DNA from 3 places in the Mesorhizobium sp. WSM4898 genome. Region 3 is predicted to be linked to each of the others. Evidence: predicted binding sites of a transcription regulator. Region 3 holds the regulator's gene; each other region holds the start of a gene.
The links. Region 3 encodes LexA, which represses DNA repair genes until DNA is damaged. Its sites were predicted from a motif close to TGTTCNNNNTGTGTTCNG; they were not measured.
Positions count from the first base shown of each region.

Region 1: P9228_RS28225 (helicase-related protein) is a predicted target of LexA. The motif match lies at 6,277-6,294, and genes of this name have one in related genera.
Region 2: P9228_RS21120 (PA0069 family radical SAM protein) is a predicted target of LexA. The motif match lies at 6,105-6,122, and genes of this name have one in related genera.

Region 1 is NZ_JARTVQ010000011.1:106,804-117,263, reverse strand. It holds gene P9228_RS28255 (patatin-like phospholipase family protein) at 1-263, opposite strand, end outside; gene P9228_RS28250 (citrate synthase/methylcitrate synthase) at 465-1,550, opposite strand; gene P9228_RS28245 (citrate/2-methylcitrate synthase) at 1,644-2,795, shown strand; gene phaR (polyhydroxyalkanoate synthesis repressor PhaR) at 2,799-3,392, opposite strand; gene P9228_RS28235 (acetyl-CoA C-acetyltransferase) at 3,693-4,880, shown strand; gene P9228_RS28230 (beta-ketoacyl-ACP reductase) at 5,014-5,736, shown strand; gene P9228_RS28225 (helicase-related protein) at 6,461-9,874, shown strand; gene P9228_RS28220 (RNA-binding S4 domain-containing protein) at 9,890-10,276, shown strand; gene fdxA (ferredoxin FdxA) at 10,426-10,460, shown strand, end outside.
Region 2 is NZ_JARTVQ010000004.1:375,695-386,154, reverse strand. It holds gene P9228_RS21155 (cell wall hydrolase) at 1-727, shown strand, start outside; gene P9228_RS21150 (AtpZ/AtpI family protein) at 1,018-1,410, shown strand; gene P9228_RS21145 (F0F1 ATP synthase subunit A) at 1,476-2,237, shown strand; gene P9228_RS21140 (F0F1 ATP synthase subunit C) at 2,317-2,541, shown strand; gene P9228_RS21135 (F0F1 ATP synthase subunit B) at 2,604-3,185, shown strand; gene P9228_RS21130 (F0F1 ATP synthase subunit B) at 3,196-3,687, shown strand; gene P9228_RS21125 (ribonuclease HII) at 3,922-4,620, opposite strand; gene P9228_RS21120 (PA0069 family radical SAM protein) at 4,876-6,030, opposite strand; gene P9228_RS21115 (glycosyltransferase) at 6,179-6,682, shown strand; gene P9228_RS21110 (hypothetical protein) at 6,877-7,851, shown strand; gene moaB (molybdenum cofactor biosynthesis protein B) at 7,866-8,414, opposite strand; gene P9228_RS21100 (4-(cytidine 5'-diphospho)-2-C-methyl-D-erythritol kinase) at 8,414-9,295, opposite strand; gene P9228_RS21095 (hypothetical protein) at 9,322-9,507, opposite strand; gene P9228_RS21090 (S49 family peptidase) at 9,592-10,449, opposite strand.
Region 3 is NZ_JARTVQ010000003.1:377,914-388,373, reverse strand. It holds gene P9228_RS16585 (L,D-transpeptidase) at 1-1,013, opposite strand, end outside; gene secG (preprotein translocase subunit SecG) at 1,227-1,751, opposite strand; gene tpiA (triose-phosphate isomerase) at 1,913-2,680, opposite strand; gene P9228_RS16570 (peptidyl-prolyl cis-trans isomerase) at 2,825-4,717, shown strand; gene trpD (anthranilate phosphoribosyltransferase) at 4,714-5,724, shown strand; gene trpC (indole-3-glycerol phosphate synthase TrpC) at 5,726-6,541, shown strand; gene moaC (cyclic pyranopterin monophosphate synthase MoaC) at 6,544-7,023, shown strand; gene glp (gephyrin-like molybdotransferase Glp) at 7,025-8,230, shown strand; gene lexA (transcriptional repressor LexA) at 8,347-9,081, shown strand; gene P9228_RS16540 (ComEC/Rec2 family competence protein) at 9,065-10,460, opposite strand, start outside.

The DNA.
Region 1 (10,460 bases), on a different contig from region 3:
CTGAACCGCCCCTTCGAGGCCACAGCACGCCAGAAATCATCGAGCTTTGTGCGCGCGCCCTCGACGCCGCCGCGCACGAAGCCGTCGGCCAGCGCCACCGCATTCATCGCGCCGGCGCTGGTGCCGGACACGGCAGCGATCTCAAGCCGCCCGTCTTCGAGCAGACGATCGAGCACGCCCCAGGAGAAGGCGCCGTGCGAACCGCCGCCCTGAAGCGCGATGTTGATCTTCTTCTTGTCCCCCGCCTTGCCGTTCTTCGCCATGGCGTTCCTTGTCTCGATGTGCCGGCCTGCCCCTGCGTCATTGGAGCGGGACCGCTGCCGTCAGCCTATGTTGCAGCGCAGCATATAAGGACGGACCAAGGCAAGAACACGAGCACACAAGCGTGATCGGGTGAAATTTCGCTCATGAAAAAACTGTCCGCTGCCGGACGCGGAGTATTGCATTGGGGTTTGCTCGCGGCGTCAGGCGACGAGATCGGGCGCCGGCCCGACATAGCGCGACTGCGGCCGGATCAGGCGTCCGGTCGCCTGCTGCTCGCGCGCATGCGCAATCCAGCCGGCGACGCGGCCGGCGGCAAAGACGTTGGAGAACGCCTCCTTCGGGAAGCCCGCGGCTTCGAGCAGGAGCGCGGTATAGAATTCGACATTGGTCTGGATCGAGCGTTGCGGCTTGGCGACCCTGAGCACGTCGAGTGCCGCCTGTTCCACCGTCTCGGCGAAGGCCAGCCGGCTGCCGGTCTCATAACGTGTGCCTAGCCGCCGCACGACGGCTTTCAGCACGTCGGCACGTGGGTCGCGCACGCGGTAGATGCGATGGCCGAAGCCCATGATGCGCTCGCCGCGCGCGATCTCGTTTCGCAGCCAGGCGGCCGCGTCGCCGCTCGCCTCGATCGCGTCGAGCATCTCGATCACCGGCCCCGGCGCGCCGCCATGCAGCGGGCCTTTGAGCGCGCCGAGCCCGGCCAGGATCGCCGAGGTCAAGCCCGCCTGCGTCGACGCCACCACCCGCGTTGCGAAGGTCGAGGCATTGAGCCCATGGTCGCAGACCGTCACCAGATACGTATCGAGCGCCTTGGCAAGCGCCGGCGAGGCCGTACCGGAGAGCATTCGCAGCATGTCGTTGGCATGATCGGCGCGTGCGTCCGGAGGAACAGGCTTCTCGCCGCGTCCGAGCCGCAGCAGGGCCGGCGTTAGCACCGCCGGCGCCGCGATCAGCCGGAGCGCGTCGGCAAGCGAGTCGCCGTCGGGCAGAAGAGCGATGCCGGTGCGCATGCCGCTGTAGACATCGAGCGCTGGAAGTTCAGCGAGCATCGGCTGCAGCCGTTCGCAAACCTCGACACGCGCATTGCCGATCGCCTTCTCCAACTCGTCGTCGCCGGGAAGCTCGTCAAAGAACCCGTCGAACAAGAGGCGGACCACCTGGCCGTAGCGCCAGTGCCCGGCGAGTTCCGTCAACGAATGGCCTCGGATGGTGAGATGGCCGCCCGCGCCGTCGACATCGGAAAGAACCGTCTCCGCCGCCACAACATCATCGAGCCCATTTGCCATGACTGTCTCCTTGACCCTTTGTGCACTGCAGTTAATGCTCTACAATCAACGCATCAATCTTGATCAACTGAATCAATATGAGGCGGTGCGAACTTGTCCGAATGGCTGACGCGGGAGGAAGCGCTGGCGCGGCTCAAGGTCCGGCCGCAGACCCTTTACGCCTATGTCAGCCGCGGCCGCATCGGCATGCGGCCCGACGGGGCCGATCCGCGCCGCAGCCAGTATCGAGCCGACGACATAGCCGCGCTCGCCACCCGTCGGGCGCGCGGGCGCAGCCCCCAGGCGATCGCCGAAAGCGCCATCGCCTGGGGCGAGCCAGCGATCACCACTGCCATCTCGACCGTGCTGCACGGCCGCCTCGTTTATCGCGGCAAGGATGCCGTTGCGCTTGCCGCGACAGCGACGCTGGAGGAGGCAGCAAGCCTGCTTTGGGCATCCGGCGCCGCGATATCCTTCGCATCGCTGACGCCTTCGATCGTTCGCGAGAGCGGCACCCCGACGGCCTTTGCAAGATTGTCGGCGCTTGCCGCGGCTGGCCGGCCTTCGCTCGGCCGCAGGCCGGGCATGCTGCAGCAGGATGGCGCCAGCGCCACCAGCGTGCTCGCAACGTCACTCGGTGCAAGCCCGGGGGCGGAGCCGGTGCATGAAAGGTTGGCGCGCGGCTGGTCGGTCGACGCTGCCGGTGCCGATCTCATCCGCAAGGCGCTGGTGCTTTTGGCCGATCACGAGCTCAACGCCTCGACCTTCGCCGCACGCGTCGCCGCTTCGACCGGCGCGCCGATCGTGGCCTGCCTGCTTGCCGGGCTCGCTGCCCTTACCGGCCCGCGTCATGGCGGCGCCGGCGCCGCGGCCATCGCGCTGGTCGAGGATGCCGAGCGGCTCGGGCCGGACGAGACGATCGCGCGCTGGCTGGCCCACGACCGGCCGCTGCCCGGCTTCGGCCATCAGCTCTATCCCGAAGGCGATCCGCGCGCCGAGGCTCTGCTGCCCGACCTCGACATCGCTGACGATCTGCTTCATCTGCGCGACGCCGTCCTTGCCGCGACCGGCATGCGCCCGAATGTCGACTTCGCGCTGGCCGCGCTGACGCGCAGCCTCAATCTCCCCGCCGACGCGCCCTTTCGCCTGTTCGCGCTCGGTCGCAGCATCGGCTGGACGGCGCATGCCATCGAGCAGGTGACGAGCAACAGGCCGATCAGGCCGCGAGCCCGCTATGACGGCCCTGCAGGAACACCTGACGGCTAGCCATCACGACATGGTGTCGAGCTTGCGCTGCATGGCGGCGATCTGCGCCTTCAATTCCTGCAGGTCGTCGGATTTCTCGTCCTTCTTCGGCGGCTCGGCGGGCGCAGCGGAATTGGGGCCGCCGGACGGGAACGGCGTGAACATGCGCATCGCGTTCTGGAACATCTCGACGTTGCGCCGCGTCTGTTCCTCCAGCGCCTTCATCGGCGTCTTCATCATGTCGATCGGCGTCTTGCCGAAGGCGCCCTTCAGCTGCTCGCGGAAACGCTCCTGCTCCTTGGAGAAGGCGATCATCGACTGTTCGAGGAAGCTCGGCACGATCATCTGCATCTGGTCGCCGTAGAAGGAGATCAGCTGGCGCAGAAACGGGATCGGCAGCATGTTCTGCCCGTCCTTGTTCTCCAGCTCGAAGATGATCTGGGTCAGCACCGGATGCGTGATGTCGTCGCCGGTCTTGGCGTCCTGCACGGTGAATTCTTCGCCCTTCTTGACCATCTCGGCCAGATCTTCGAGCGTCACATAGGTGCTGGTGCCGGTGTTGTAGAGCCGGCGGTTGGCGTACTTCTTGATGACGATCGGGTCGTCTTTTGCGGCCATCCGTATCCTCCCCAGGATACCGGCGCGTTCACAGTAAGCGGCCGGTAACGATTGCGCCATTTGTCGAGGATATGCGCAAAAGCGTCACAATTCCAAGCGGTTTGTGCAGTGCGGCATCAATTAATGCCGAAAGGGCGGGCCAAATTGTGCTGCAGCGCGATGGCCACGCCGTCACGATAAGCGCTCGACTTGCTTGCCGCGCATGGCGGCCATGCCGATTTCCGGTTTGACTCAGGTGCTTGAACGGGCAAGAAAGTCTCCAAGGATAGCCTAACGACACCTCGAAGCCTGGAGAAGAAAATGTCCGCTTCCAATTCAATCGTCGTCGCCAGCGCAGCCCGCACAGCAGTCGGCTCCTTCAACGGCAGTTTCGCCGCCACGCCCGCGCACGAGCTCGGCGCGGTCGTCATCAAGGAATTGCTCGCGCGTGCCAAGGTCGACCCGGCGGAGGTGGACGAAGTCATCCTCGGTCAGGTGCTGACCGCCGCTCAGGGCCAGAACCCGGCCCGCCAGGCTTCCATCAATGCCGGTCTGCCCAAGGAGACGACTGCTTGGGGCCTCAACCAGGTTTGCGGCTCGGGCTTGAGGGCCATTGCGCTCGGCATGCAGCAGATCGCCACCGGCGACGCCAAGGTGATCGTCGCCGGCGGCCAGGAATCGATGTCGCTGTCGCCGCACGCCCAGCACCTGCGCGCCGGCGTCAAGATGGGCGACTACAAGATGATCGATACCATGATCAAGGACGGCCTATGGGATGCCTTCAACGGCTACCATATGGGCAACACCGCCGAGAACGTCGCTCGTCAGTTCCAGATCACCCGCGAAGTCCAGGACGAGTTCGCGCTGGCCTCGCAAAACAAGGCCGAGGCGGCGCAGAAGGCCGGTAAGTTCAAGGACGAGATCGTCGCCGTCACCATCAAGGGCAAGAAGGGCGACACCATCGTCGACCAGGACGAATACATCCGCCACGGCGCTACGCTGGATGCCATGACCAAGCTGAAGCCGGCCTTCGACAAGGACGGCACCGTCACCGCCGCCAATGCTTCGGGCATCAATGACGGAGCCGCCGGCGCGCTGCTGATGAGCGAGGCCGAGGCTGCCAGGCGCGGCATCACCCCACTGGTCCGCATCGCCTCCTGGGCGACCGCCGGCGTCGACCCGGCGATCATGGGCACCGGCCCGATCCCGGCCTCGAAGCGGGCGCTGGAGAAGGCCGGCTGGTCGGCCAAGGACCTCGATCTCGTCGAGGCCAACGAGGCCTTCGCCGCGCAGGCCTGCGCCGTCAACAAGGGCATGGGCTGGGATCCCTCGATCGTCAACGTCAATGGCGGCGCCATCGCCATCGGCCATCCGATCGGCGCCTCGGGCGCCCGCGTGTTCAACACGCTGGTCTACGAGATGCGCCGCCGCGGCGCAAAGAAGGGCCTCGCGACGCTTTGCATCGGCGGCGGCATGGGCGTTGCGATGTGTGTGGAAGCCTTGAACTGAGCGAATGGCGAACTGAGCGAATAGCGAATGGGGAGTAGCGAATAGGGGGAAATGGCGTTGCACGACGGGCTATCGATCCCTACTCGCTATTCGCCACTCCCTATTCGCTCTTCCGACCAAAGGGAGGAAATGCATGAGCAAGGTAGCAATCGTCACGGGCGGATCGCGCGGCATCGGTGCGGCGATATCGGTGGCCCTGAAGAATGCCGGCTATTCGGTCGCCGCGAACTATGCCGGCAATGACGAGGCGGCCCAGAAATTCAAGGCCGAGACCGGCATCCCCGTCTACAAATGGTCGGTCGCCGATTATGACGCTTGCGCCGCCGGCATCGCCCAAGTCGAGGCTGATCTCGGTCCGGTCTCGGTGCTGGTCAACAATGCCGGCATCACCCGCGACACCATGTTCCACAAGATGACCCGCGAGCAGTGGAAGGAGGTCATCGACACCAACCTTTCCGGCGTCTTCAACATGACGCATCCGCTATGGAACGGCATGCGCGATAGGAAGTTCGGCCGCGTCATCACCATCTCCTCGATCAACGGCCAGAAAGGCCAGATGGGCCAGGTCAATTATTCGGCCTCGAAAGCCGGCGATATCGGCTTCACCAAGGCGCTTGCCCAGGAAGGCGCCCGCGCCGGCATCACCGTCAACGTTGTTTGCCCCGGCTACATCGCCACCGACATGGTCATGGCCGTGCCGGAAAAAGTGCGGGAATCGATCATCGCTCAGATCCCGGTCGGCCGTCTCGGCGAGCCGGAGGAGATTGCGCGCTGCGTTGTCTTCCTCGCCTCCGAAGACGCAGGCTTCATCACCGGCTCGACCATAAGCGCCAATGGCGGCCAGTATTTCGCCTGAGATCTTGTTCGGCTGAACTCTTCTGACACCGATGGCAGGCGGCCCGCCGCAAACGGGCCGCCTGTTTTTGTCTGCGCTCCGGCAGCACCGGGTGGGCATGCCTCAATTTGGCACGCAAAAGTTAACAGCCTCCCCGCGCCCTGTGGGAAACCCGGTTCACAAGCTGTGGATTTTCGGTGCACAAGCTTTGGACAACACCATATCTAGGGGTGAACAAAACAGGAAGTTTTGCAGATCGCTGATTCGTCGCCGATTCGTTCCGGCTTTGGCCGAGAAGTTAACGCGCCGCGCCGGAAATAGGCGCGAAGAAGATTAACGCCGGTTAGGAAAGATCAACCATTTCACAATGTTGGCGGCCGCGCTCGAGTCCGTCGCGGTCGCTCCCCCGCAAAGGTTAACGACGCTCCGGAACCAGCGCGAGCCAAGCACGAAACGGGCCAGTTCACAGATTCAGCATGTGGTGAGACTCATGGTCAAAAAATCCACATATAGCCGTGAACAAAACCTGAATCAGAGCGAGTCAGTGATTCGTCGCCGATTCGTTCCAGACTCGTTCCAACGGTTAATCGGCCGCGGATTTTGACCTTGCCTGTCGTCGCGCCATCTCTTGATGGGAACATTCCGCTTTCGCTTCGCGTCTGAAATCCCTATGTGTGCCCTGTCACACGCGGCGGCACCGCCGCGTCCCCGACAACAAGCGGCAGAAAGCCTCATTTCCGAGCCGATGAATATCCAGCCGAAACCCTCCCAGCCGCTGATCCTTTCCGGCCGCGACGTAACGGCCGTGCTCGGCCCCACTAACACCGGCAAGACCCATCTCGCCATCGAGCGCATGGTGTCGCACGACACCGGCATCATCGGTCTGCCGCTGAGGCTCCTTGCCCGCGAGGTCTATACGCGCGTCTGCGAGAAGGTCGGCGCCAGCAAGGTGGCGCTGATCACCGGCGAAGAGAAGATCGTGCCGGCGAGCGCGAGATATTCCGTCTGCACCGTGGAAGCGATGCCGCGAGAGACCGATGCCGCCTTCGTCGCCATCGACGAGGTGCAGCTCGCCGGCGACCTCGAACGCGGCCACATCTTCACCCACCGCATCCTGCATCTGCGCGGCCGCCAGGAGACGCTGCTTCTGGGCGCCGCCACCATGCACGGCATCCTGCAACGCCTGCTGAAGGGCGTCTCGGTGGTGACGCGGCCGCGGCTGTCGCATCTTGCCTACGCCGGCTCGAAGAAGCTCACCCGCCTGCCGCGGCGCACGGCGATCGTCGCCTTCTCCGCCGACGAGGTCTATGCCATCGCCGAATTGATCCGCCGCCAGCAGGGCGGTGCTGCCGTCGTTCTCGGCGCGCTCAGTCCCCGCACCCGCAATGCCCAGGTGGAGATCTTCCAGTCGGGCGACGTCGACTATCTGGTCGCCACCGATGCCATCGGCATGGGCCTGAACCTCGACCTCGAGCACGTCGCCTTCGCCCAGAACCGCAAGTTCGACGGCTACCAATACCGCAACCTGACCGCCGCCGAGCTAGGCCAGATCGCGGGGCGTGCCGGCCGACACCTGCGCGACGGCACCTTCGGCGTCACCGGCCAGGTCGATCCGTTCGACGAGGATCTGGTCAAGAAGATCGAGGGGCACGATTTCGACCCGGTGAAGGTGCTGCAGTGGCGCACCGCCGATTTCGATTTTGCCAGCCTCGATGCCCTGAAACGCTCGATCGAGACCAACGCGCCGGTCGAAGGGCTGACCCGGGCATTGCCGGCGGTCGACGCTCAGGCGCTGGAACATTTGTCGCGCGACGCCGACATCAGGACGCTTGCCACCGGCAGGGAGCGCGTGGCGCTGCTGTGGGAGGCCTGCGCGCTGCCGGACTACCGCAAGATCGCGCCCGCCCAGCATGCCGACCTCATCGCCTCGATCTATATGGACCTTGCACGCCATGGCCATGTCGATGAGAATTACATGGCCGAGCAGGTGCGGCGGGCCGACACCACGGATGGTGATATCGACACGCTGTCGCACCGGATCGCCCAGATCCGCACCTGGACCTTCGTCTCCAACCGACCGGGCTGGCTGGCCGATCAGCTACACTGGCAGGAAAAGACGCGCGAAATCGAAGACAGATTGTCGGATGCGCTGCATGAGCGGTTGACGAAACGCTTCGTAGACCGCAGGACTTCCGTCCTCATGCGGCGCCTTAGAGAAAATACCATGCCTGAAGCTGAAATCAGCCCAACCGGAACCGTGCTCGTCGAAGGCCATCACGTCGGCGAGCTGCAGGGATTCCGCTTCACCGCCGACCAGAGCGCCGGCGGCGAGGACGCCAAGGCGGTGCGCACCGCTGCCCAGAAGGCGCTCGCGGCTGAGTTCGAGGCGCGCGCCGAGCGCTTCGCCGCCTGCGCCAACGGCGATCTGGCATTGGGCTCGGACGGTGTCCTGCGCTGGATCGGTGCGCCGATCGGCACCCTGGTTGGCGGCGACGAGGCCTTGAAGCCGCGCCTTGTGCTGCTTGCCGACGAGCAGCTCACCGGCCCTGCCCGCGACAAGGTCGCGGCGCGCGCCGAGCGTTTCGTCAATTTCCAGATCGAGTCGCTCTTGAAGCCGCTGGTCGATTTGAAGAACGCCGAGCAGCTCACCGGCATCGCGCGCGGCATCGCCTTCCAGCTCGTCGAGCATTTCGGCCTCATCAACCGCCGCGACATCGCCGAGGAAATGAAGTCGCTCGACCAGGAAGGCCGGGCGGCCCTGCGGCGTCTTGGCGTGCGCTTCGGTGCCTACCACGTCTTCGTGCCGGCGCTGATCAAGCCGGCGCCGGCCGGGCTGGTGACGCTGCTCTGGGCGCTTAAGAGCGACGGCAAGGACAAGCCAGGCTTCGGCGACGTGGTGAATGCGCTGGCATCGGGCCGCACCTCGGTGGTCATCGATCCTGCTTTCGACAAGACGTTCTACAAGCTCGCCGGCTATCGCAATCTCGGCCGCCGCGCCGTGCGCGTCGATATCCTAGAGCGGCTGGCCGATCTCATTCGCCCCGCGACCAACTGGAAGCCCGGCCTCGGCCAGCGACCCGACGGCGCCTATGACGGCCACGCCTTCATGGTGACGCCGCCGATGATGTCGATCCTCGGCGCGACCGCCGACGACATGGAAGAGATCCTAAAAGGCCTTGGCTATCGCGCCGAACCGAAGCCGGCGGCGGAGGTGAATGCCAAGCTCGACGCGCTGGACAATGCCGCCCGCGAGGCCGCGGCTGCGAAGCTTGCGGCGGAAGAGGCTGCGCGTGCTGCACAGGCGGCAGAGGCGCACGCCGTGGCAACAGACACGGTTGTAGAGGCAACGATCGAGGGATCCGAGCCGGCTGCCGCTGAAGTTCCTGCCGACGCCATCGCGGAAGCCGCGACGGAGCCTGACGCGAAAGATCCGGCGGAAGCTTCGGCTGCGGTCGCGGAAGAGACTCCGCCTGTGGAGACCGCTGCAGCGGTGGACGCTGCAGCAGCGTTTGGGTCGGCTGAAAGCGGCGACGCCTCCACCTCGATGGGGGAGGTCGCGGCGGGAAGCGACGCGGGTGGGGCTGACGGCGCCGACGATGCAGACGGCACCAACACCGCCGACGCCGGCGCTCTCCACGAGGGCGAAAGCGGTGAAGGCGCAGAGCCCCCCGCCGAGCCGGAAGAGCCGAAGCCGATCCTGCTGTGGCGGCAGGCGCGCTTCGACCATTCGCGCCCGCGCCACCGCTATGACAATCGCCGCGACAATCGTCCGCGCAAAGGCCAGGCTGCAGGCGATGGCCAGGCGGCTGCCACGGGTGGCCAGGCCGGCGATCGGCCAGCCCGTGAGGGCCGCCGCGACCAGCGCGACGGGGCCGGCAAGCCGCGCTTCGACCGCTCGAAGTTCAAGCCGAGACCGGAACGCGAAGGCGGCGAACGGCGCGAAGGCAGGCCGCAGGGCGAGCGTGCCGATCGCCACGAGGGGGGCCGCCGCGAGGGCCGGCCGGACTGGAAAGGCAACAGGCAGGACGGCAAAGGCAATGCCGCAGGCGGCAGCAAGCCGGCCTTCCAGGGCAAACCGCGCGAGGAGCGTCCGCAGCGCTTTGATCCGGATTCACCCTTTGCCAAGCTCGCCGCCTTGCGCGACCAGCTGAAGAAATAGCCTCGGCCGGTCCCGATGGTTGGAGAAGGCCGCCAGCGCATCGACAAATGGCTGTTCTTCTCGCGTGCGGTGAAATCCCGGTCGCTGGCGGCGAAGCTCGTCGTTGCCGGGCGCGTCCGCATCAATCGCGACAAAGCAGCGCAGGCCTCCGATCTGGTCAAGGCCGGCGATGTGCTGACCATCACGCTCGACCGCCGAATCCTTGTCTGGAAGGTGCTTGGGCCCGGCGCCCGGCGTGGTCCTGCCGACGAGGCGCGGCTGCTTTACGAGGATATGTCGCCGCCGCCGACGCCCAAGGGCGAGGCGGTTCCTGACGCCATTCCGGCGCTGCGCGAAGCCGGCACCGGCCGTCCGACCAAGCGGCAGCGGCGGCAGACGGACCGGCTGCTCGGCGAGGACTAGAAGATTCGACGGAACCTCGTCGCGGCAGGCGCGCGGAATTCCTTTCCGCGATGCCGGCTCAGGCGGGAAGTCCTGCCCTTGCAAGCGGCGGGCAAAGGCGTTACCTCACCAAAAAAGCCCAGCAAATACGGGACGTCCCGGAGCCTGCGATGACCTATGTCGTGACCGATAATTGCATAAAATG
Region 2 (10,460 bases), on a different contig from region 3:
GGCGATGGACAGCGGCCTGAAGCTGACTTTCGCCAAGCCCGGCATCAAGGGCAAGGAAATCCAGATCGCCCAGGCCTTCCACATCCGCGAGGACAAGAAGCCCGATCCGGATTTGCCGGCGGCTCTCGTCGCTCTCGTCAACAACGACAAGCCGGACATCCTCGCCACCGCCTATGCCCAGTCGGCGCCGGACTATGCCAAGGCCTCGCCCTTTGAGGCTCTGCTGCAGGACGATCCGAATGACGGCCGCTTCATCCCGCCGATGGGCAAGGGGGATCACGCCTGGATGCAGAATCCGCTGCCTGCGGCCGTCTTCTCCAAGCCGGAACAGGAATGCCTCGCCAAGGGCATCTATTTCGAGGCGCGCAGCGAACCGGTGCGCGGCCAGGCCGCGGTGGCGCAGGTGATCCTCAACCGCGTCCGCAACCCTGCCTATCCGAAGACGATCTGCGGTGTCGTCTACCAGAACGACAACTGGTTCAACCGCTGCCAGTTCTCCTTCGCCTGTGACGGCAGGAAGAAGCGCATCAACGACCCCGTCGCGTACAAGACCGCCCAGGATGTCGCCATGGCGGTGACCGCCGGCAAGATCTTCATCCCCGAGGTCGGATCCTCGACGCATTACTACGCCAATTACGTCCATCCGGGCTGGGCGCGCGCCATGCAGCGCATGACCAGGATCGGCCTGCATATCTTCTATCGCACCTATGGCGGCGGCTGGAGCTGAGCCGTTTAGGCGGCTCGAACTGAGCCGCTTGATCGGCACCCCGCGGCAACGCTCTTTCTCGTTTGCTGCGCGCACCGATCAGCGCGGCTTGTCGCCCGGATTCGCGCCGAGTCCTCGCACAGGCGTGACGGGCACGATGTCGCACCCGGATAAGCCATTGATTTGAAAGCGGAAAATACATCGCTTTGAAGTTCGGCCCGTGGCTTGACGGGCGCGGACCCGCTAACTATGTTGCCGGCGACTTTAGAAGCGGACGGACGGTGATCGTCTGCCCGGGCAGGGGGGTTGCGATGGCCGACAAAAACGGGCCAGACGGAACCGGAGAAACCGGCCGCGGCAGGCAGCCAGAAGCCACCATCCGCGACGACGAACTTGAGCGCCGCCGGCGCGAGCTTGAAGCATCGCTTGCATCAAGACGCACGGACCGGCTCGAGGGGAAAGACGAAGCGAAAGCTGCGACCGGTTACGGTCAGGCCCTGAAACTGTCCAGCGAGTTCATCGCCGGAGTGGTGGTTGGTGTCGGCCTGGGCTGGATCATCGACCGCTTGGCGGGAATCGCGCCCTGGGGTCTGATCGTCGGCCTGCTGCTGGGTTTTGGCGCCGGTATACTCAATGTCCTGCGTTCGTCGGGACTTGCATCGGAATTCGGCCAGGGCGGCAAGCCGCCCGAACCGAAGGACTGAAGTAAGGCGCCGCAAGGCGCGAAAGAAACTTAAGAAGCCGGTTGTGGCTTTGACGGGGATTTAAAGTGGCTGCTGCTGACCAGGTCGATCCGATCCACCAGTTCCAGATCCATCCGATCATCCCGCTTCATATCGGCGGCTACGACATTTCTTTCACCAACTCCGCTCTGTTCATGGTCGTGACGATCGCCGTCGCTTCCGCTTTCCTCTACATGAGCACCGCCAGCCGCGCCCTCATTCCTGGCCGCCTGCAGTCGGTCTCGGAAATGGCCTATGAGTTCGTCGGCAACATGCTGCGCGATGCGGCGGGCAAGCAGGGCATGCAGTTCTTCCCGCTGGTGTTCTCGCTGTTCATGTTCGTGCTGGTCGCCAACCTGATCGGCCTGTTCCCTTATTTCTTCACCGTCACCAGCCACATCATCGTCACCTTCACGCTGGCGATCCTGGTCATTGGCACCGTCATCGTCTACGGCTTCGCCAAGCACGGCCTCGGCTTCCTCAAGCTGTTCGTGCCGCATGGCGTGCCTGGCTATCTGATGCCGCTGGTGGTGGCGATCGAAGTCATTTCCTTTGTCTCGCGTCCGGTCAGCCTCTCCGTTCGTCTTTTCGCCAACATGCTGGCCGGCCACATCACGCTGAAAGTGTTTTCGGGCTTCGTCGTCAGCCTCAGCGCGCTGGGTGCGGTCGGCATCGCCGGCTCGGTCCTGCCGCTCGCCATGGCGGTTGCCCTGACGGCGCTGGAACTGCTGGTCGCCTTCCTGCAGGCCTACGTCTTCGCGGTGCTGACCTGCATGTATCTGAACGACGCTCTGCACCCGAGCCACTGATCGATTTTCACCGGCGCCCCGGCGCCAGCATACCCAACGTACCAACCGCAACGATTACGAAAACCACAGGAGTTTTGAAATGGACGCAACTGCAGCAGCTGCTATCGGCGCTGGTATCGCCTGCATCGGCATGGGCGGCGCCGGCATCGGCCTCGGCAACATCTTCGGCAGCTATCTCTCGGGTGCGCTCCGCAACCCGTCGGCCGCTGACGGCCAGTTCGGCCGCCTGATCTTCGGCTTCGCCGTGACCGAAGCGCTGGGCATCTTCTCGCTCCTCATCGCGCTGCTGCTGGTCTTCAGGTAAGAACCACGCGCTGACGAAAGGGGCCGCATGGTGCGGCCCCGCCGTATGGACAGGGGAATGAGATGTTCGTGACATCTGCCTTTGCGCAAGAATCCGCGCCGGCCACGGCCGAGGGCGATACGCATGCGGGCACCGCCGTGCCTGCCGAGGAGCATGGCACGTTCCCGCCGTTCAATGCCGAGACCTTCCCGTCGCAGATCCTGTGGCTCGTCATCACCTTCGGGCTCTTCTATCTGTTCCTGAAGCGGGTTGTGATGCCGCGCATCGGCGGTATCATCGATGTCCGCAACGATCGCATCACCCAGGATCTCGACCACGCCGCCAGGCTGAAGGGCGAGGCGGACGCTGCCGTTGCCGCCTATGAGCAGGAATTGGCGGAAGCCAAGGCCAACGCCAACAAGATCGGCCAGCAGGCGAGCGACGCCGCCAAGAGCGAAGCCGAAAGCACGCGCAAGAAGCTCGAGACGGAACTCGAGAAGAAGCTCGGCGAGGCCGAGGCGAGCATCGCCTCGATCAAGGCCAAGGCGATGAAGGAAGTCGGCACGATCGCCGAGGACACCACGTCGGCCATCGTCGAGGCGCTGGTCGGCGGCAAGACCGACAAGGCCGAGATTTCGGCCGCGGTCAAATCCGCGACCCGGTGAGGAGGCCATCATGGACGCCACATCACTTGCCACGCTCTGGGCCACCATTGCCCTGATCATCTTCCTCGGCGCCGTCATCTATCTGAAGGTGCCGGGCATGCTCGCAAAGTCGCTCGATTCCCGTGCGGCCAAGATCAGCAGCGAACTCGAGGAAGCGCGCCGCCTGCGCGAAGAGGCCCAGCAGCTGCTCGGCCAATACCAGCAGAAGCGCAAGGAAGCCGAGAAGGAGGCCGCCGACATCGTCGCCGCCGCCAAGCGCGAGGCCGAGCTCCTTGCTTCCGAGGCGCATAAGAAGACCGAGGACTACGTCGCCCGGCGCACGGCGCTTGCCGAGCAGAAGATCAGCCAGGCCGAGCGCGAAGCGATCGGCGAGGTGCGTGCCAGCGCCGTCGACATCGCCGTCGAGGCCGCCCGTGCGCTGCTTGCCGCCAAGGTCGACGCCAAGGCCGGCGCCGATTTGTTCAAGTCGGCGCTGCAGGACGTGAAGGCCAAGCTGAACTGAGCGGCTCTGCCGTTGCTGACATGAAGCCGCCTGGGCAACCCGGCGGCTTTTTTGTTTTGGGCGCGAACAATCTTCCCCCTTGAGGGGCCCTTGAGGGGGAGCTTTCGCCGAAGCCGACAGAGAGGATCGTTGCGCGTAGAGCTCGACGCCTTGTGCGACTAAAGAGGGCGTCGGTGCTTCACGCGCGACGACCCTCTCCGCCAGCCGGCCATTTCCCCCCCCCGACGGGGAAGATTAATCTATTCCCTCGAAGCTCTCTTCCGCTTCCGCCACCTCGACGCCGCCAAACCGGAACGGTGCGAACGACGCCCTATGCAGTCGCGCCACCGGGCCATGCGCCTCGATCGCGGTCCGGTGGCGGACCGTCGCGTAGCCCATATGCATTTCGAACCCGTAATGCTCATGATGGCCGCCGCAGCCGCACATCATGCGGTCGCGCATCACCTTGGCGATGATCGAGGCGGCGGCGATAGATTGCGAGCGCTGGTCGCCCTTGATCAGCGCGCGTCCCTCGCAGGTGAGCCCTGGCGGCACGTCGCGGCCGTCCGCCAGCGCCAGTTTGGGCGGCAGCGACAGTCCGGCGGCGGCGCGGCGCATGGCTTCCAGGCTGGCTTTCAGAATGTTGCTGTTGTCGATGCCTTCGGCGCTGATCGAGGCCATCGAGACGCTGAGCGCCGAGCCCAGGATTTTGAGGAACAGCGCCTCGCGCTGCAGATGGGTGAGGCGCTTGGAATCGTCGAGCCCTTCGGGAATGTTGGCCGGGTTGAGCACCACGGCCGCCGCCACCACCGGACCGGCAAGCGGCCCGCGGCCCGCCTCGTCCATCCCCGCTACCGGCCACAGCCCCTCGGCCATCGCTTTCGTTTCAATCGAGAAGTCGGGCTTCTCGACCATTTCGAAGAGAAGCGGAGAATCGGAACGCGCGCGAGCCATGGTGCGGCGAGGTTCGCATCGGCTCCGATTCTCCGCAAGTCCCTCCGGGTCGGATGGGGCGTCGGACCGGGAGGGCACCGTCTCACGGCCGGGGGACTGGGCCGGACGGGATTCTTGAGCAATTCCAGCAAAAGTGCGTAGCGGGCTTTCCGTACGAAGTTACATCAAAACAGAGGGTTAGCGGAATCGCAATCCGGGCGCAAAACTCTGCCTCCCGAGTTGCCTTGGCGCCGGCCTTCGCGGCCGGCATTGTCTTCACAGCAGCATCAACTGCTCGCCGACGCCGGAGCCTGCGACGAATTGGTCGGTCCGAAGCTGCCGCCGCTCGGCATTGAGGCCGAGCCGCTTGGCGGCGATCTCGAAGCGCCGGCCGATCTGCCACGCATAGGGTCCGGCGCCCTTCATGCGCTTGCCCCATTCCGAATCGTAGTCCTTGCCGTCGCGCATCGAGCGGATCAGCGACATCACATGCCGGTAGCGATCCGGATAATGGCGCAAGAGCCAGTCCTTGAAGATCGGCGCCACCTCGAGCGGCAGACGCAGCACGACATAGCCTGCCTCTCTGGCGCCGGCGGCGCGCGCCGAATCGAGGATGCGCTCCATCTCCGGATCGGTGAGGCCGGGAATGATCGGCGCCACCATCACCGAGGCGGGGACGCCGGCATCCGAAAGCTGCCTTATCGCTTCCAGCCGCTTTGTCGGCGTCGAGGCGCGCGGCTCCATGGTTCTCGCCAGCATGCGGTCGAGCGTCGTCACCGACAGCGCCACCTTGGCGAGCCCGCGCTCGGCCATGCGCGACAGGATGTCGATATCGCGCGTCACCAGTGCCGACTTGGTGACGATGCCGACCGGATGGCCACGCGCCTCCAGCACCTCCAGGATCTCGCGCATGATGCGGTATTGCTTTTCGATCGGCTGATACGGATCGGTGTTGGTGCCGATGGCGATGGTGCGCGGCTGGTAGCCGGGCTTCGACAATTCCCTGTCCAGCATTCGCGCCGCATCGGGCTTGGCAAAGAGCTTGGATTCGAAATCGAGCCCCGGCGACAGGCCCATGAAGGAATGCGTCGGCCTGGCAAAGCAGTAGACGCAGCCATGCTCGCAGCCGCGATAGGGATTGATCGAACGATCGAAGGAAATGTCCGGCGACTCGTTGCGCGTGATGATGGTGCGCGGCTTCTCGACCTGCACCTCCGTCTTGAACGGCGGCAGTTCCTCCAGCGAGTTCCAGCCATCGTCGAACACATGCCGGCTGACCGGCTCGAAGCGGCCGGACGGATTGATGCCCGCGGAGCGTCCGCGATTGCGGTCCGGCCGCACGCGCATGCCGCTCTGTTCTATCATTGCATTTGCCATCTCGGCTCTGCCTGCTCCGAAAGCGGCAATGTCGGCGCGCACGATCTGTTCCATTTTCGCCCTCTCCCAGGGACTGTCGGCAGGCTGTCGAATCGCTCTGTTCATGAAACTATTCCTATTTTGCCAATGAGAACAAAGCAAGAACTTTTTCGTTCAGAACGCGCATCTGGCGCAGCGCCGCGCTTTCCGCTATTCGGCTAAAATGCTCAGCGTCCTCATCGAAACCAGGAACGACGAAGAAGGCCTTGCCCGCACGCTGGCCTCGCTGATCGGCGGCGCGGTCGAGGGCGTGGTGCGCGACGTCATCGTCTGCGACACCGGCTCGACCGACCAGACGCATCGCGTCGCCGAGCATGCCGGCTGCCACCTCGTCGCCGGCGGCATCGCAACAGGCATCGGCCAGGCCAAGGGCGACTGGCTCCTGCTTCTGGAACCCGGCGCCCGGCTCGCCGAAGGCTGGATCGACGACGTCGTCGCTCACGCGGCGAGGCAGACGATGCCGGCGCGTTTTTCACGCGCCCGCGGCAATCGCACGCCGTTTCTGGTCCGGGTTTTTTCGGGCAACCGGGCTCTGGAGGAAGGGCTTGTCATCAGCAAGCGCCAGGCCACGGTGCTGGCGAAAAGCGCCCGCAGCGCCGAAGCCCTGGCGCGCGGCCTCGCCACCAGAAGGCTGATTGCCGAAATCTGGGTGGCGCCGCCGAAGTGAGCGCATGCCCTCCTTCTCTCCAGAAGGCGAAAAGAGAGAAAAAGGCCGCGAACTTTGCCGGCCCATTCTATTGTGCATTGCACAAAAACCTGCAGTGGATTAGCATCTGCTTGAAGCGGGACAATCGGGATTGGGTGACGATGAAGCGGCAGACGGCTGGCGCTTCGTCGGACGCCATGCATACGAGGAACCCGATGAACCTTGGTACTCCAGACAATTCAGGCGCGGCCAGCCTGGAGGCGATCGCTCGTAATGGCAGCCTGTTCAGGCGCATCGCCGTGCGCATCCCGACCTATCTGAAAGATCTACGCGAAAATCCGGCCTGGCTGCCGATGTTCGTGCTGGCGCGCACCATGCCGGGGCGCCGCATGCACTGGCTAGGCGCCAGACGCGTTCGCCCGCTCGACAATGCGGGAGAGACGATGTTTGCCGGCGTCGATCGCGAGGCGGTGGTCGCGGCGCTTCGCTCCGATGGACTGTTTTCGGGGTTCACGCTGCCGTCGGCGATCCATGAGGAGATCGCCGTTTTTGCGCAACGCACGCCCTGTTTCGGCAATTTCGACCGCCGTCTCGAATTCATGCCGGGCGACCATGCCGAGGCGGAGAAGCGTTTCGGCCGCTCGCTGCTCAGCGGGCATTATTTCGAACGCATTCTCGATTGCCCGGCGGCGCTTGCCATCCAGCGGGATCCGCTGCTCCTCGAGGTCGCGCAGCACTATCTCGGCGGCCAGGCGAAACTGATCACGACGCGCGTGTGGTGGAGCTTTCCGACCGGCAAGGCCTCGGATGCCGACAAGAATCTCGCCTCGCTCGGCAAATACCATTTCGATCTCGACGATTGGCGGATGCTGAAATTCTTCTTCTATCTGGTGCCGGTCGACGCCGGCACCGGCCCGCATGTCTATGTCCGCGGCAGCCACAGGCGCCGCGCGCTCAAGCACCAGCTCACGCTTCTGGTCGGCCACCCCGCGGAAGACGTGCTGGACGTCTACGGTCCGGAAAGCGCTGCGACGCTGACGGGCGAGGCGGGCCTCGGCTTCGTCGAGGATCCGTTCGGCTTCCATATGGGAACGGTGCCGACGCATACGCCGCGGCTGATGATGGAAATCGGCTTCGGCGTCTCGCGGCCGTCGCGCCGCCGCTTCCACGGCGAGCCGGTCATCCGCTGAGCCGGACGGGGCCGCTACTCCGGCTTGCCGCCGCGCCTGAGGTGCTCGTCCAGCCGCGGCATGATCTCGACGAAGTTGCAGGGCATGTGCCGGTAGTCGAGCTGCGCCTTGATGATGCCGTCCCAAGCATCCTTGCACGCGCCGGGCGAGCCCGGCAGCACGAAGATAAAGGTGGCGTTGACGACGCCGCCGGTCGCCCGGCTCTGGATCGTCGATGTGCCGATCTTGTCATAGGAAATCCGGTGGAAGACTCCCGAAAAGCCGTCCATGCGCTTTTCGAAAATCGGCTCCAGCGCTTCCGGCGTTACGTCGCGGCCGGTGAAGCCGGTGCCACCCGTGGTGATAACGACGTCCACCGTTTCATCCCTCGACCAGGCGAGCACTTTTTCGCGGATCTTCTCGCGGTCGTCGGTGACGATGTCGCGAGCCACCAGTATATGGCCAGCCTCTGCGATGCGGTCGGCCAATATCTGCCCGGATTTGTCCTCGGCCAGGCTGCGCGTGTCGGAAACGGTCAGCACCGCGATGCGCACCGGGATGAAGGGGCGGCTTTCGTTGGCCATCAGTCGGTCTCCATGCTGCGCGTCGCGGCCACGAACCAACCGGGATGGCGGCGGCGGATGTCGATCGCCGCGCGCTTGGCGACATTGCCAGTCTCGAACAGGCCGAAGCAGGTAGCGCCGGAGCCCGACATGCGGGCAAAGGCGGCTCCCGCTTTTTTCAGCGCCTTGAGCGCATCGCCAATCGCCGGTTGGATGGCGCGAGCGGCAGGTTCGAGATCGTTCCGCGTCGTGTCCAGCCAATTGCGTATGCCGTGAAAATCGAGCCGGCCGGGCAGCGGCGGCAATGCCGCATTGTCAGGTCCGGAAAGCGCCTTGAATACTTCGGGTGTCGAAACGGCGACGCCCGGGTTGACGAGGACCAGCGCAAGCGCCGGAAACTCCGTCAGCGGCGACAGTTCATCGCCGATGCCGCGCGCAATTAGCGGCCTTGCCTTGAGGCACATCGGGAGATCGGCGCCGAGCGTCAGCCCGATCCGCGCCAGCCCCGCCTCCCCGATGTCGAGCTCCCAGAGGCGCGAAAGGCCGTTGAGCGCCGCCGCCGCGTCGCTCGAGCCGCCGCCGACGCCGGAAGCGACCGGCAGGTTCTTTTCCAGCCGGATGGCGACTGGTGGCGCCTGTTGCGCGCCGGCTTCCCGCCGCAACGCGTCGCGCGCTTTGAGTACCAGATTGTCGCCATCGATTGGCACGCCGGCGGCGAAGGGACCAGACGCCGAGAACGCATCGTCTTGCGCCAGCTCGATCTCGAGCCGGTCGCCGAAGCGCGTGAACACGGCAAGGCTGTCGACTAGGTGATAACCGTCGGCGCGCCGTCCGGTGACGTGCAGCGCGAGGTTGATCTTGGCAGGCGCAAGCCATGTCCGGGACTTGGCCTCGGCCTCCAGAATGTCGGCTGCTGGCGAGATGGTGTTCAGTCCTTGGCCAGACGGTACTCGCCGGTCTTCGGATCCTTGACCAGCGTTCCCATCGTGCCGTTGGCCGCCTGCTTCTCGGTGCGCCGGATCTTGGCCGTCACGCGCTCGGCCTCGCGTACGAAAGCGCGATAACCGAAATAGGCGGCGGCGCCGACGACAACGAAGAAAATGATCTGCGGCATCTCACAACTCCTCCCGCGTTTCTCGCGGCAAGGCCGGCCGGATGGGTCGGTCAAGCGGCCATGCTAGACGCAATCATGGCTTTTTCAAAGCCCGAAGCGCGCCCACAGCGCGCGCTCTTCCGCCGCATCGATGACGCCGCTGGCCGCGGCCGCGGCGATGTCCGGCGCCGAAAAACGCGATCCGAACAAGCCGAAACGGCCGAAAAGCCCGCGCGGCGCGGTGATCAGCCTGAGCTGCGTCTTTTCGCCGAAACGGGTCTTGAGCACGCTGCGCATGTCGCCCAGCGCATCGACGAGGCCGAGCTCGAGACCCTTCTTGGCGGTCCAGAACAGTCCGGTGAACAGATCCGGGTCGTCCTTGAGCTTGGTGCCGCGCCGTTCCTTGACGAGATCGATGAAGGTCTCGTGCACTTCGAGCTGCAAGGCTTTCAGCCGCTCGACGTCTTCCCTCTTTTCCGGCTTGAAGGGGTCGAGCACGGCCTTGTTCTGGCCCGCGGTGTGGACGCGCCGCTCGATGCCGATCTTCTTCATCAGCTCGGGGAAGCCGAAGGAGGCGGAGACGACGCCGATCGAGCCAACGATCGAGGAAGGGTCGGCGAAGATCTCGTCGCCGGCGATTGCGATCATGTAGCCGCCGGAGGCCGCCACATCCTCGACGAAGACGAGCACTCGTCTATCCTTCTCTGCCGCCAGGTCGCGGATGCGCTTGAAGATCAGCCGCGACTGCACCGGCGAGCCGCCCGGCGAGTTGATCGAAATCGCAACCGCCGGCGCGTCGAAGCCGAACGCTTTCTCGATGAGCCCGGCCGTCGAGGCGAGCGACAGGCTTGGCCGTAACTGGCCGCCGCCGGGCATGATCGTGCCATGCAGCCTGATGACCGGAATGGTGACGACTGTCGAGCGCCAGGATTTCGGCAGCAGGCGGTTGAAGAAGCGTTTCACGAAAGCTTGTC
Region 3 (10,460 bases):
GCAATGGTGCCGTGGATGCGCAGATGCGTGTCCTTCTTGCCGTCATAGAGGTAGATGGCGCGCGCGCCGAGCGGGTTTTCGCCGCCACCGGGCATGCCGTCCTTGTACTGGCCATAGTGCTTCGGCTCGCGCTTCTGCATGTCGAGCGTCGGGATCCAGCGTGGCCATTCCTGCTTGTCGCCGACGGCCACCGTCCCCTTGAACTGCAGGCCTTCACGGCCGACTGCGATGGCGTAGCGGCGCGCGGTGGAAAACGATTCGACGAGGTAGAGGCGGCGAGCAGTCGTGTCGATGACGATCGTCCCGGGCTCATAGCCGGTGAAGGCGACGTCCTGCGGCACGAACTCCGGCTTCACCTTGAACGGCCTCTTGGCATCCTTCTTGGCGAGCGCCGAATCAAGCGCGCGGGTCTCCGGCAGATAGTTGATCGAGGTCACCGAGGAACCGCCGAACAGGCCGGCGAACAGGCCGCCGCTGCTCGCCCGCTTCTGGCCGGGTTGTTCGCTTCGCAACTCACCGTTGTTGCCGGTGGCCGTGATGTTCATCGCCTCGGCCGGGATCGGCTCCTCGGCCTGGAGCGAGGCGATCGGCGCCACGGGCGTGAGCGGTTCGATGATCTTGACGGTCTTCTTCCCGGGCATCGCATCAGCCACTTCGGCCGGCGCGGCCGAACCCTTCTTGGAGAGCCATTCCTGACGCGCCGCATCTGCCTTGGCCTTGGCCGCCTCACGCATCGCCAGCTTGCGGGCTTCGAGCGCCTTTTGCTTGGCCGCTTCCTTGTCGGCAGCGATCTTGGCCTCGAGCTTTTCGATCTGCGCGAGGTCGTCCGGAGTCGGGTTTTTCTTCTTCTTGAGAAGCCTCAGCTGCGATGCGTCGCTCTTGGCGGCGACGGGAATTGCGTCGGTCTTCTCTACCGACGGCGAAGCGGCCAGATTTGCCGGTGAGGCAAAGGCCGCGGAGCCCATGCCGAATACGGCACAGAATCCCAAAAGGATGAAGCTGCGAAGCTGCATGGCGAAGATCCGATTTTCTATGCTAGTTGCCCAACGGCGTCGCCCGGCGCCCCCCAAGGACGCCGAAAAGTGCCGCGCGCAATCTATAATCGATTAGCCAGCGCGCCCTCAAGCTGAGCGACGCGTTACATTTGGTTGAATCTTCGTGATCGAGCGGCATTTGCCGCGACTGTGTTCAAAGAACAACAGATCGCGGCAGCAATGCTTGTCCGGCTACTGGTTCGGAACCTGCGGGGTGACCGGCAAGGTAACGCCGTTCGCGGCCGGCGGCGTGGTCGGATTCGCGGGCGCCGGTGTTGCGGGAGCAGTGGCCGGGGCCGTGGTGGTGCCGCCATTCGACAGCGGCGTCGTGGTTGTCGTTCCGCCCGACGGGGCGGCCGGCGCGGTGCCGCCAGCCGGCGCCGCCGGCTGCGAGCTGCCCACCGGACCGGTGGCGCCCGGCAATTGGTTGAGCACACCCTTGCCGGCATTGCCCGAGGTCGAAGCCGGTGCCCTGTCGAGGATGTCGATCGGCTTCTCGCCGTAGCGGGCAAGGATGGAGAGCGCGAGCGAGGTCACGAAGAAAGCCGCGGCCAGGATCGCAGTCGCGCGGGTAAGCGCGTTGGCTGCGCCCCGCGCCGTCATGAAACCGGAACCGCCACCAATGCCGAGACCGCCGCCTTCGGAGCGCTGCAGCAGCACCACGCCGACAAGGGCGAGCACGACCATAAGATGAACGACGATCAGTACCGTTTCCATAATTTATCCTGGCGAGGCCTTGCGCGGCCGCGCATACGACCGGTGATTTGGAGGCGGCTCCTTACAATGCTTTGGCGGCATTTCCAAGCCCGTGGCCGGGAATATGGGGAGCAATGCGGCCATTGCAACGATTTGGGCCGCGCCCCTGCCGCCGTCTGCGGCTATGACATGTGCATATAGGCTTCGGCAATGGCGAGGAAGTAGGCCGCCTTCAGGCTTGCGCCGCCGACCAGCGCGCCATCGACATTCTCGACGCCGAGCAGCTCCACAGCATTGGACGGCTTGACCGAACCGCCATAGAGAATGCGCATTCTGGCCGCGGCATCGCCGAGCAGCGCCGTCAGCTTGCCACGGATATGGGCATGCGCCTCGGCGACGTCGGCCGCGGTCGGCGTCAGGCCGGTGCCGATGGCCCAGACGGGCTCGTAAGCGATGATGGTGTTGGCGGCGGTGGCGCTCGCCGGCACGGAACCGTCGAGCTGCCGCGACAGGACATCGAGCGTCGCGCCGGCTTCACGCTCGGCGCGCGTCTCGCCGATGCAGATGATGGCCACCAGCCCTGCCCGCCAGGCGGCCGAAGCCTTGGCATTGACGATCGCATCGTCGTCGCCGCATTGCTCGCGCCGCTCGGAGTGGCCGACGATGACATGGCTTGCGCCGGCATCCTTCAGCATCTCGGCCGAAATCTCACCCGTATAGGCGCCGCTCTCCTTGGGGTGGCAATCCTCGCCGCCGGCGCGAACCGGTGTCCGCGAAAGGATCTCTGCGGCCTGGTGAAGCAAGGTGGCCGGAACGCAGACCAGGGCTTCCGTCTCCGCATCGAGGCCGCTCATGAAGCCGTTGCCGATCATCCTCAACTCGTTGAGCGAGGCGCTGGTGCCGTTCATTTTCCAGTTGCCGGCAACGAGCGGACGGATTCCAGGGGTCATGGCGTCGAGTTCTCCAGGCAACATAAGGCAGCGCCCTCACTACCAAAATCGGGCCACAAAGCAATCGACAGTGGGCCGGAAGGACGCTATTGCGCTTGTTTCAGAGTCGGCGCATGCGAAAATGCGCAAAGATCGGAAGTGGGCATGCTTGGTATTTTGAGAAGCGCGGCGGGCACCTGGGTCGCGAAAGCTTTGCTGTCCTTGCTGGTGGTGAGCTTTGCCGTCTGGGGTATTTCCGGGCGCCTGTCGGGAAGCTTGGCTGGCCATCATTCGGTGATTACCGCCGGCGGCACCACGGTTTCGATCAACGAATACCGCCTCGCCTACGATCGCCAGATCAACCTGCTGTCGCAGCAATATGGCCAGCGCATCACGCATGAACAGGCTAAGCTGCTCGGCCTCGACAACCAGGTCCTGGCGCAGCTCGTCTCCGGCGCCGTTCTCGACGAGCTGGCTCGCAAGCTCGGGCTTGGCCTTTCCAAGGACCGGCTGGCCGAGCTGACGCGCGAGGATCCGGCCTTCAAGGGTCCAGGCGGCCAGTTCGACCGCAGGACCTTCGAATATCTGCTGAGCCAGATCGGCATGCGACCCGAGGACTATCTGAAGAACCGCTCGCAGGTGGCGGTCCGCCAGCAGATCGTCGAGGCGATTTCCGACGGCCTCAAGGCGCCGCAGACCTTCCTGAAGGCGGTCGCACTCTATCGCGGAGAGGACCGCACGATCGACTATCTCGTCCTGCCGAAGACACTCGTCCAGCCGATCGAGGCGCCGTCCGACAGCGCGCTGAAAACCTATTTCGAAGCCAACAAGAAGAACTACGCCGCGCCGGAATACCGCAAATTCTCCTATATCCGGCTTGAGCCGCAGGACATCATGGACCCGACGGCGGTCACCGATCAGCAGGTCGCTGACGACTACAACAAGAACAAGGCGCGCTATACGACGCCCGAAATGCGCACCATCGAACAGCTGGTGTTCAAGACGCCGGACGCGGCCAAGGCGGCATTTGACTCCCTGAAGGCCGGCGCCACCTTCGACAAGATCGTCACCGCAGAGGGCAAGACGCAGGCCGACACCGTGCTCGGCACGCTGGCAAAGGACAAGATCGCCGACAAGGCGGTGGCCGACGCAGCCTTCTCGCTCAACGTCAACGAGGTCAGCCCGGTGGTTCAGGGCGCCTTCGGCCCGGTGCTCTTGCGCGTCACCGAGATCAAGCCGCAGGTGGTGAAGCCGCTTTCGGAAGTGTCCGACCAGATCCGCAAGGATCTTGCGCTCGGCGAGGCAAGCCGCGTCCTGCTCGACGTCCACGACAGCTACGAGGACACCCGCGCTTCCGGTGCCTCGCTTGCCCAGGCGGCCGACAAGCTAAAGCTCAAGGTCGTCACCATCGACGCCATCGACCGCACCGGCCAGCGGCCGGACGGCACGATCGTCAACGACCTGCCGCAATCGGCGGACCTCATCAAGGCCGTCTTCGAGGCCGAGCCGAACACCGAGAATGAAGGCCTGACCACTGCCGCCAACGGCTTCGTTTTCTATGAAGTCCAGTCGATCACGCCGGCGCGCGACCGAACGCTGGACGAGGTTCGCCAGAAGGTGGTGGCCGACTGGACCGCGGCCGAGACCGACAAGCGGCTCACCGCCAAGGCCGGGGAGTTGGAAAAGCGCCTCAAGGCCGGTGCGACGCTCGACGTGATCGCGGGCGAGCTTAAGCTCGAGAAGCAGACCAAGCGCGGCCTGAAGCGCGAAGCCGACGATGCCGATTTCGGCAACGAGGGCGCGGCGGCCATGTTCGGCGTCGGCGAAGGCAGCACGGGCCTGATCCCCTCGCCCACCGGCGACGGCCAGATCCTGTTCAAGGTTGCCGAAGTCTTCGAACCTGCCGGTGCCGATGGCAGCTCTGTCCCGGAAGACGCGCAGAAATCTTTCAGCGCCGGCATATCCGACGACCTGCTCGATCAGCTGGTGGCGCAGCTGCAGTCGCAATATGACGTTCGTATCGATCCGGCCGCCGTTTCCCAAGCACAGACACGATGAGCGCGCTTAAGACATATATCGCCAAGGTCGCGACCGGCACCGCGCTCTCCTTTGAGGAAGCGCGCGAGGCCTTCGACATCATCATGTCGGGCGACGCGACGCCGGGGCAGATCGGTGGCTTCCTGATGGCGTTGCGCGTGCGCGGCGAAGCCGTGAGCGAGATCTCCGGCGCGGTCGCCACGATGCGCGCCAAGATGCTCCGCGTCGAAGCCCCGCGCGGCGCCATCGACATCGTCGGCACCGGCGGCGACAATTCGCACTCGGTGAACATTTCGACCGGATCGGCATTCGTCATCGCCGCCGCGGGTGTTCCGGTGGCCAAGCACGGCAATCGCGGCCTGTCCTCGCTGACCGGCGCGGCGGATGTGCTGATGGCCCTCGGCGTCAAGGTCGACATCGCACCGGAGACGATCGGCCGCTGCATCCAGGAGGCCGGCGTCGGCTTCATGTTCGCGCCAGCGCATCATCCGGCGATGAAGCATGTCGGTCCTGTCCGGGGCGAGCTCGGCACGCGCACCATCTTCAATCTGCTCGGGCCGCTGTCGAATCCAGCCGGCGTCGGCCGGCAGATGGTTGGCGTCTTCCTGCCCGAATGGATCATGCCGGTGGCTGAGACGCTGAAGGCGCTGGGTACCGATCATGCCTGGATCGTGCACGGCGACGGTTATGACGAGATCACCACCACGGGCGAGACGCAGGTCGCAGAGCTCGCCGGCGGCGAGATCCGCACCTTTACCCTCACTCCGGAAGCGGTCGGACTGAAGCGGCATAACAAAGAGGATCTGCGCGGCGGCGAAGCGGCCTACAATGCCAAGGCATTGCGCGATATGCTGGGCGGCGCTGCCGGCGCTTATCGCGACACCGTGCTGATGAATGCCGGCGCCGGGCTGGTGGTGGCCGGCAAGGCGACGACGCTCGGCGATGGCACCGAGGCAGCAGCGCAGGCCATCGACAGCGGCCGGGCGCTCGCGGTGCTCGACAAGCTCATCGAGATTTCGAACGGTTAGAATTTTGTCCGATATCCTGCGCAAGATAGAAGCCTACAAGCGCGATGAGATCGCCGCCGCAAAGCTCAGCGCGCCGCTTGCCGAGGTCAAGGCGAAGGCCAAGGATGCGGAACCCCCGCGCAGCTTCCTTGCGGCGCTTGAGGCCAAGCGGAAGGCCGGCGGCTTCGCGCTGATTGCGGAGATCAAGAAGGCCAGCCCTTCCAGGGGCTTGATCCGCGCCGACTTCGACCCGCCGGCGCTCGCGAGGGCCTATCAACAAGGCGGTGCTGCCTGTCTTTCGGTGCTGACCGACGCACCGTCCTTCCAGGGCGCGCCCGGCTTTCTGACCGCAGCGCGCGCCGCCGTTAGCCTGCCCGCCCTGCGCAAGGATTTCCTCTTCGACCCGTATCAGGTTCATGAAGCCCGCGCCTGGGGCGCGGACGCGATCCTCATCATCATGGCGAGCGTCGACGACGCCTTGGCCAGTGAATTGGAAGCCACGGCCTTCGATCTCGGCATGGACGCGCTGGTCGAGGTGCATGACGAACAGGAGATGGAACGCGCGCTTCGCCTCTCGTCGCGGCTGATCGGCATCAACAACCGCGATTTGAGAACCTTCGAAACCAGCCTCGACGTTTCCGAGCGGCTTGCCGCCATGGTCCCGGACGACCGGCTGCTGGTCAGCGAGAGCGGCATCTTCACCCATCAGGACTGCCGGCGGCTGGAAAAGAACAAGATCGGCACCTTCCTCGTTGGCGAAAGCCTGATGCGGCAGGCCGACGTGGCCGCCGCGACCGCCCTTCTGCTGACGGGCAAGGCGCCGGCCGAGGCCGTTTGAGGATGCCCGCGCTTACGCATCTCGGCGCCAAGGGCGAAGCCAACATGGTCGATGTCGGCGGCAAGGCCGAGACGACGCGCACGGCCATCGCCGAAGGGTATGTCACCATGCAGCCGGAAACGCTGGAGATGATCCTGGCCGGCGACGCCAAGAAAGGCGACGTGCTGGGCACGGCGCGCATCGCCGGCATCATGGCGGCCAAGAAGACGCATGAGCTCATCCCGCTTTGCCATCCCCTCCTTCTCACCAAGGTTGCCGTCGAGATCGAGCCCGATCGCGCGCTTCCCGGCCTGAGGGTCACCGCGCTTGCCAGGGTTACCGGCAAGACCGGGGTCGAAATGGAGGCGCTGACCGCGGCGTCGGTTGCCTGCCTCACCATCTACGACATGGCCAAGGCAGCGGACCGCGCCATGGCGATTTCCGGCATCAGGCTGGTCGAGAAAGCCGGCGGCAAGTCGGGCGACTACAAGGTAGGTCCTTAGCATGGCTTTGCTTCCGGTCGCCGAGGCGCTCCAACGCCTGTTGGACGGCGCGACCGCGCTGCCAGGCGAAAGCGTGCCGCTGGCCGACGCGTCCGGCCGGGTGCTGGCCGACCCCGTGGTGGCTCTGCGCACCCAGCCGCCCTTCAATGCGTCGGCGATGGACGGCTATGCCGTGCGGGCCGCCGACGTAGCCTCGGCGCCGGCGCGGCTCTCCGTGATCGGCATGGCGCCCGCCGGGCGTGGCTTCACCGGCTCTGTCGGCAAGGGCGAGGCCGTGCGCATCTTCACCGGCGCGCCGCTCCCCGAAGGCGCCGATACCATCGTTATCCAGGAGAATGTCCGCGATCTCGGCGGCGGCGGCATCGAAGTGACCGAGCCGACCGTGGAGGGACGAAACGTCCGTCGCCGCGGCCTCGACTTCTGCGAGGGCGACCTGCTCCTCGAAAAAGGCCGCCAGCTCGATCCGGCGGCGCTTTCGCTGGCGGCATCGGCCAACCATCCGAGTCTCAACGTGGTGCGGCAGCCGCTGCTCGCCATCATCGCCACCGGCGATGAATTGCTGCCGCCGGGCAGCGCGCTCGGCCCCGACCAGATCATCTCGTCGAATGCCTGTGGCGTCACAGCTACGGCCCAGTCGGTCGGCGCGCGCGCGCTCGACCTCGGCATTGCCGCCGACCGCAAGGACGCGATCGCGGCCCTGGTCAAGAAGGCGGTCAAGGCCGGCGCCGACGTCATCGTCACGCTTGGCGGCGCCTCCGTCGGCGACCACGACTTGATCCATGACGTGCTGACCGGCGAAGGCATGCAGCTCGACTTCTGGAAGATCGCCATGCGTCCCGGCAAGCCGCTGATGTTTGGCCGGCTCGGCGACATTCGCTGCATCGGCCTGCCCGGCAATCCGGTCGCAAGCCTGGTCTGCTCGCAGCTGTTCCTGAAGCCGCTTCTGGCGCGGCTGGGCGGCCGGTCCTGCCGTCAGGAAATCCGCACGGCCCGGTTAGGCGTCGCAATGCACGCCAACGATCTCAGGCAGGACTATGTGCGCGCCGTGGTCCGCGAAGATGCGGGGGGGTTGATCGCAACACCGTTCGGCATCCAGGATTCCTCGATGTTGAGGATGCTCGCCGATGCCAATGGCCTGATCGTGCGCCAACCCTTCGCACCGGCGGCTGAAGCCGGCGAGGAATGCAGCGTTCTGATGTTACGCTGAACAAAACGTCAACACATTCACTAAACTTTAAACGGTTGCGGAACACAACTGGAACAGATAGTGTTTGTTCTGGGTTTGTTTTTCTGATTCTGGTTTCAGAACCCATGGGGGCCGCCATGCTGACGCGCAAACAACATGAACTGCTGATGTTCATCCATGAACGGCTCAAGGAAAGCGGCATTCCGCCGTCTTTCGATGAGATGAAGGAAGCGCTCGACCTTGCCTCGAAATCGGGCATCCACCGCCTGATCACGGCGCTGGAGGAGCGCGGTTTCATTCGCCGGCTTCCGAACCGGGCGCGTGCCCTTGAAGTGCTGCGCCTACCTGACTCGATCGCGCCCGGCCTCAATGCGGCGAAGAAGTTCTCGCCGAGCGTCATCCAGGGCGGCCAAGGCAATCTCGGCCGCCAGATCAAACCCGCGGCGCCCGCCCGCACGCCGACGCCCAGCAATGACGACGACGCCGTTTCAGCCGTCTCCATCCCGGTGATGGGTCGCATTGCCGCCGGCGTGCCGATCGACGCCATCCAGCACCAGACGCATTCGATCACAGTGCCGCCGGACATGATCGCGGGCGGCGAGCACTACGCGCTCGAGGTCAAAGGCGATTCGATGATCGAGGCCGGCATCTTCGACGGCGACACGGTCATCATCCGCAACGCCAGCACTGCGAGCCCCGGGGAGATCGTCGTGGCGCTGGTCGATGACGAGGAGGCGACGCTGAAGCGCTTCCGCCGCAAGGGCGCCTCCATCGCGCTCGAGGCTGCCAATCCGGCCTATGAGACGCGCATCTTCGGTCCCGATCGCGTGAAGGTTCAGGGCAAGCTCGTCGGGCTCATCCGCCGCTACTGAGGGGCTGCGGCTTGGCTTCCGGCTTCTCGGGCTTCTTGTAAGGCGCCAACCCCCTCGCCTCACGCGAGTATCGCCGCTGTTCGTGCCAAGGGCGGTACGGTTTTTCGACGGCGTATTGAATGGTTGCTCGCGCCGTCGCCGATTGCGGATCGAAGAAGACAGCGCCGCTGCCGTCGCGCGCGAGCTGCCGCTTGGTGACGACGAGAATACGTGGATCGCGGCAGGGATTGTAGGCCGTGGCGTCGTTGATGACGATGAGGTCTGCGAAGTCGCAGGCAGGCCGGGCTGCTTCGCGGTTCTCGGCGAGCGCGACGATCGCGCCCGATGGATGCCGGCCAATGCAGAGGTCGCCCGTGCAGTAAAAGGGCGATCCAGGCGGCAGGTCGACGGGATCGGCCAAGTCCAGTGTGCCCTTGGCGAATGTCTCCGGCGGCACGATCGTTTCGGCCTTGAGCGCGCGTTTCCAGTTATCGGTGGTGAACTCGTTCGAGCGGGCACGATTGATGGCGAGTTCGCCGCCGCCGATCGGCATCGCCACCAGATGCGCGTCCTCCGAGATCAGCAGGTCCGGCGTGCGCACCTGCGGGATGATCATGACGGCCGCGGCAGCGAAAGGAATTGCGGCCAGCCTGAGCCACGTAGTCGCCATCGTGGCGATGACGAGCGCGATCGTCGCCAGCAGCACCGAATGGATCGAGATCAGGCCCACGGCATCGACCGGCGACCACTCCGAAATCCACGCCGAGATCGCGATCATCGCCGCTAGGCCCTTGCCCATCAAATAGAGGAAGGGCCCGTCGAAGCCGAACGGCATCATGACCGCGCTGGCGACGGCGAGAAACATCACGATCGTGACGATCGGCATGATCGCGAGATTGGCCAGCAGGCTGAGCGGCGAGACGCGCTGGAAATGCCAGATGGCAAACAGCGCCGTGGCACTTCCGGCAATGATCGACGTCATTGCGGCGCCACCTGCTCCGACTGCCAGTTTGTGCGACATGAACCGCAGGAACGAACGCTTTTCCGGCGGCGCTCTCACCTTGCCGGCGCGGTAGTCGGACCAGCCGGCATAGGCGCCGACAAGGGCGGCGGTTGCCGCGAACGACATCTGAAAGCTCGGGCCAACCACTTCATGCGGCGACACCAGGATGACGGCGATGGCCGAGATCGCCAAGTTGCGCATCGTCAGCGCGGCGCGGTCGAAAAGCACGGCGATCAGCATGACGGCCAGCATGATGAAGCTTCGCTCGGCGGCGACCACCACGCCGGAGATGACGAGATAGGCGGCGATCGACATAAGCGCGATTGCCGCGGCATATTTCTTCACCGGCCGGCGTGACGAAAAATCCGGGAACAGCGCAAAGGCGCCGCGCAGCAGA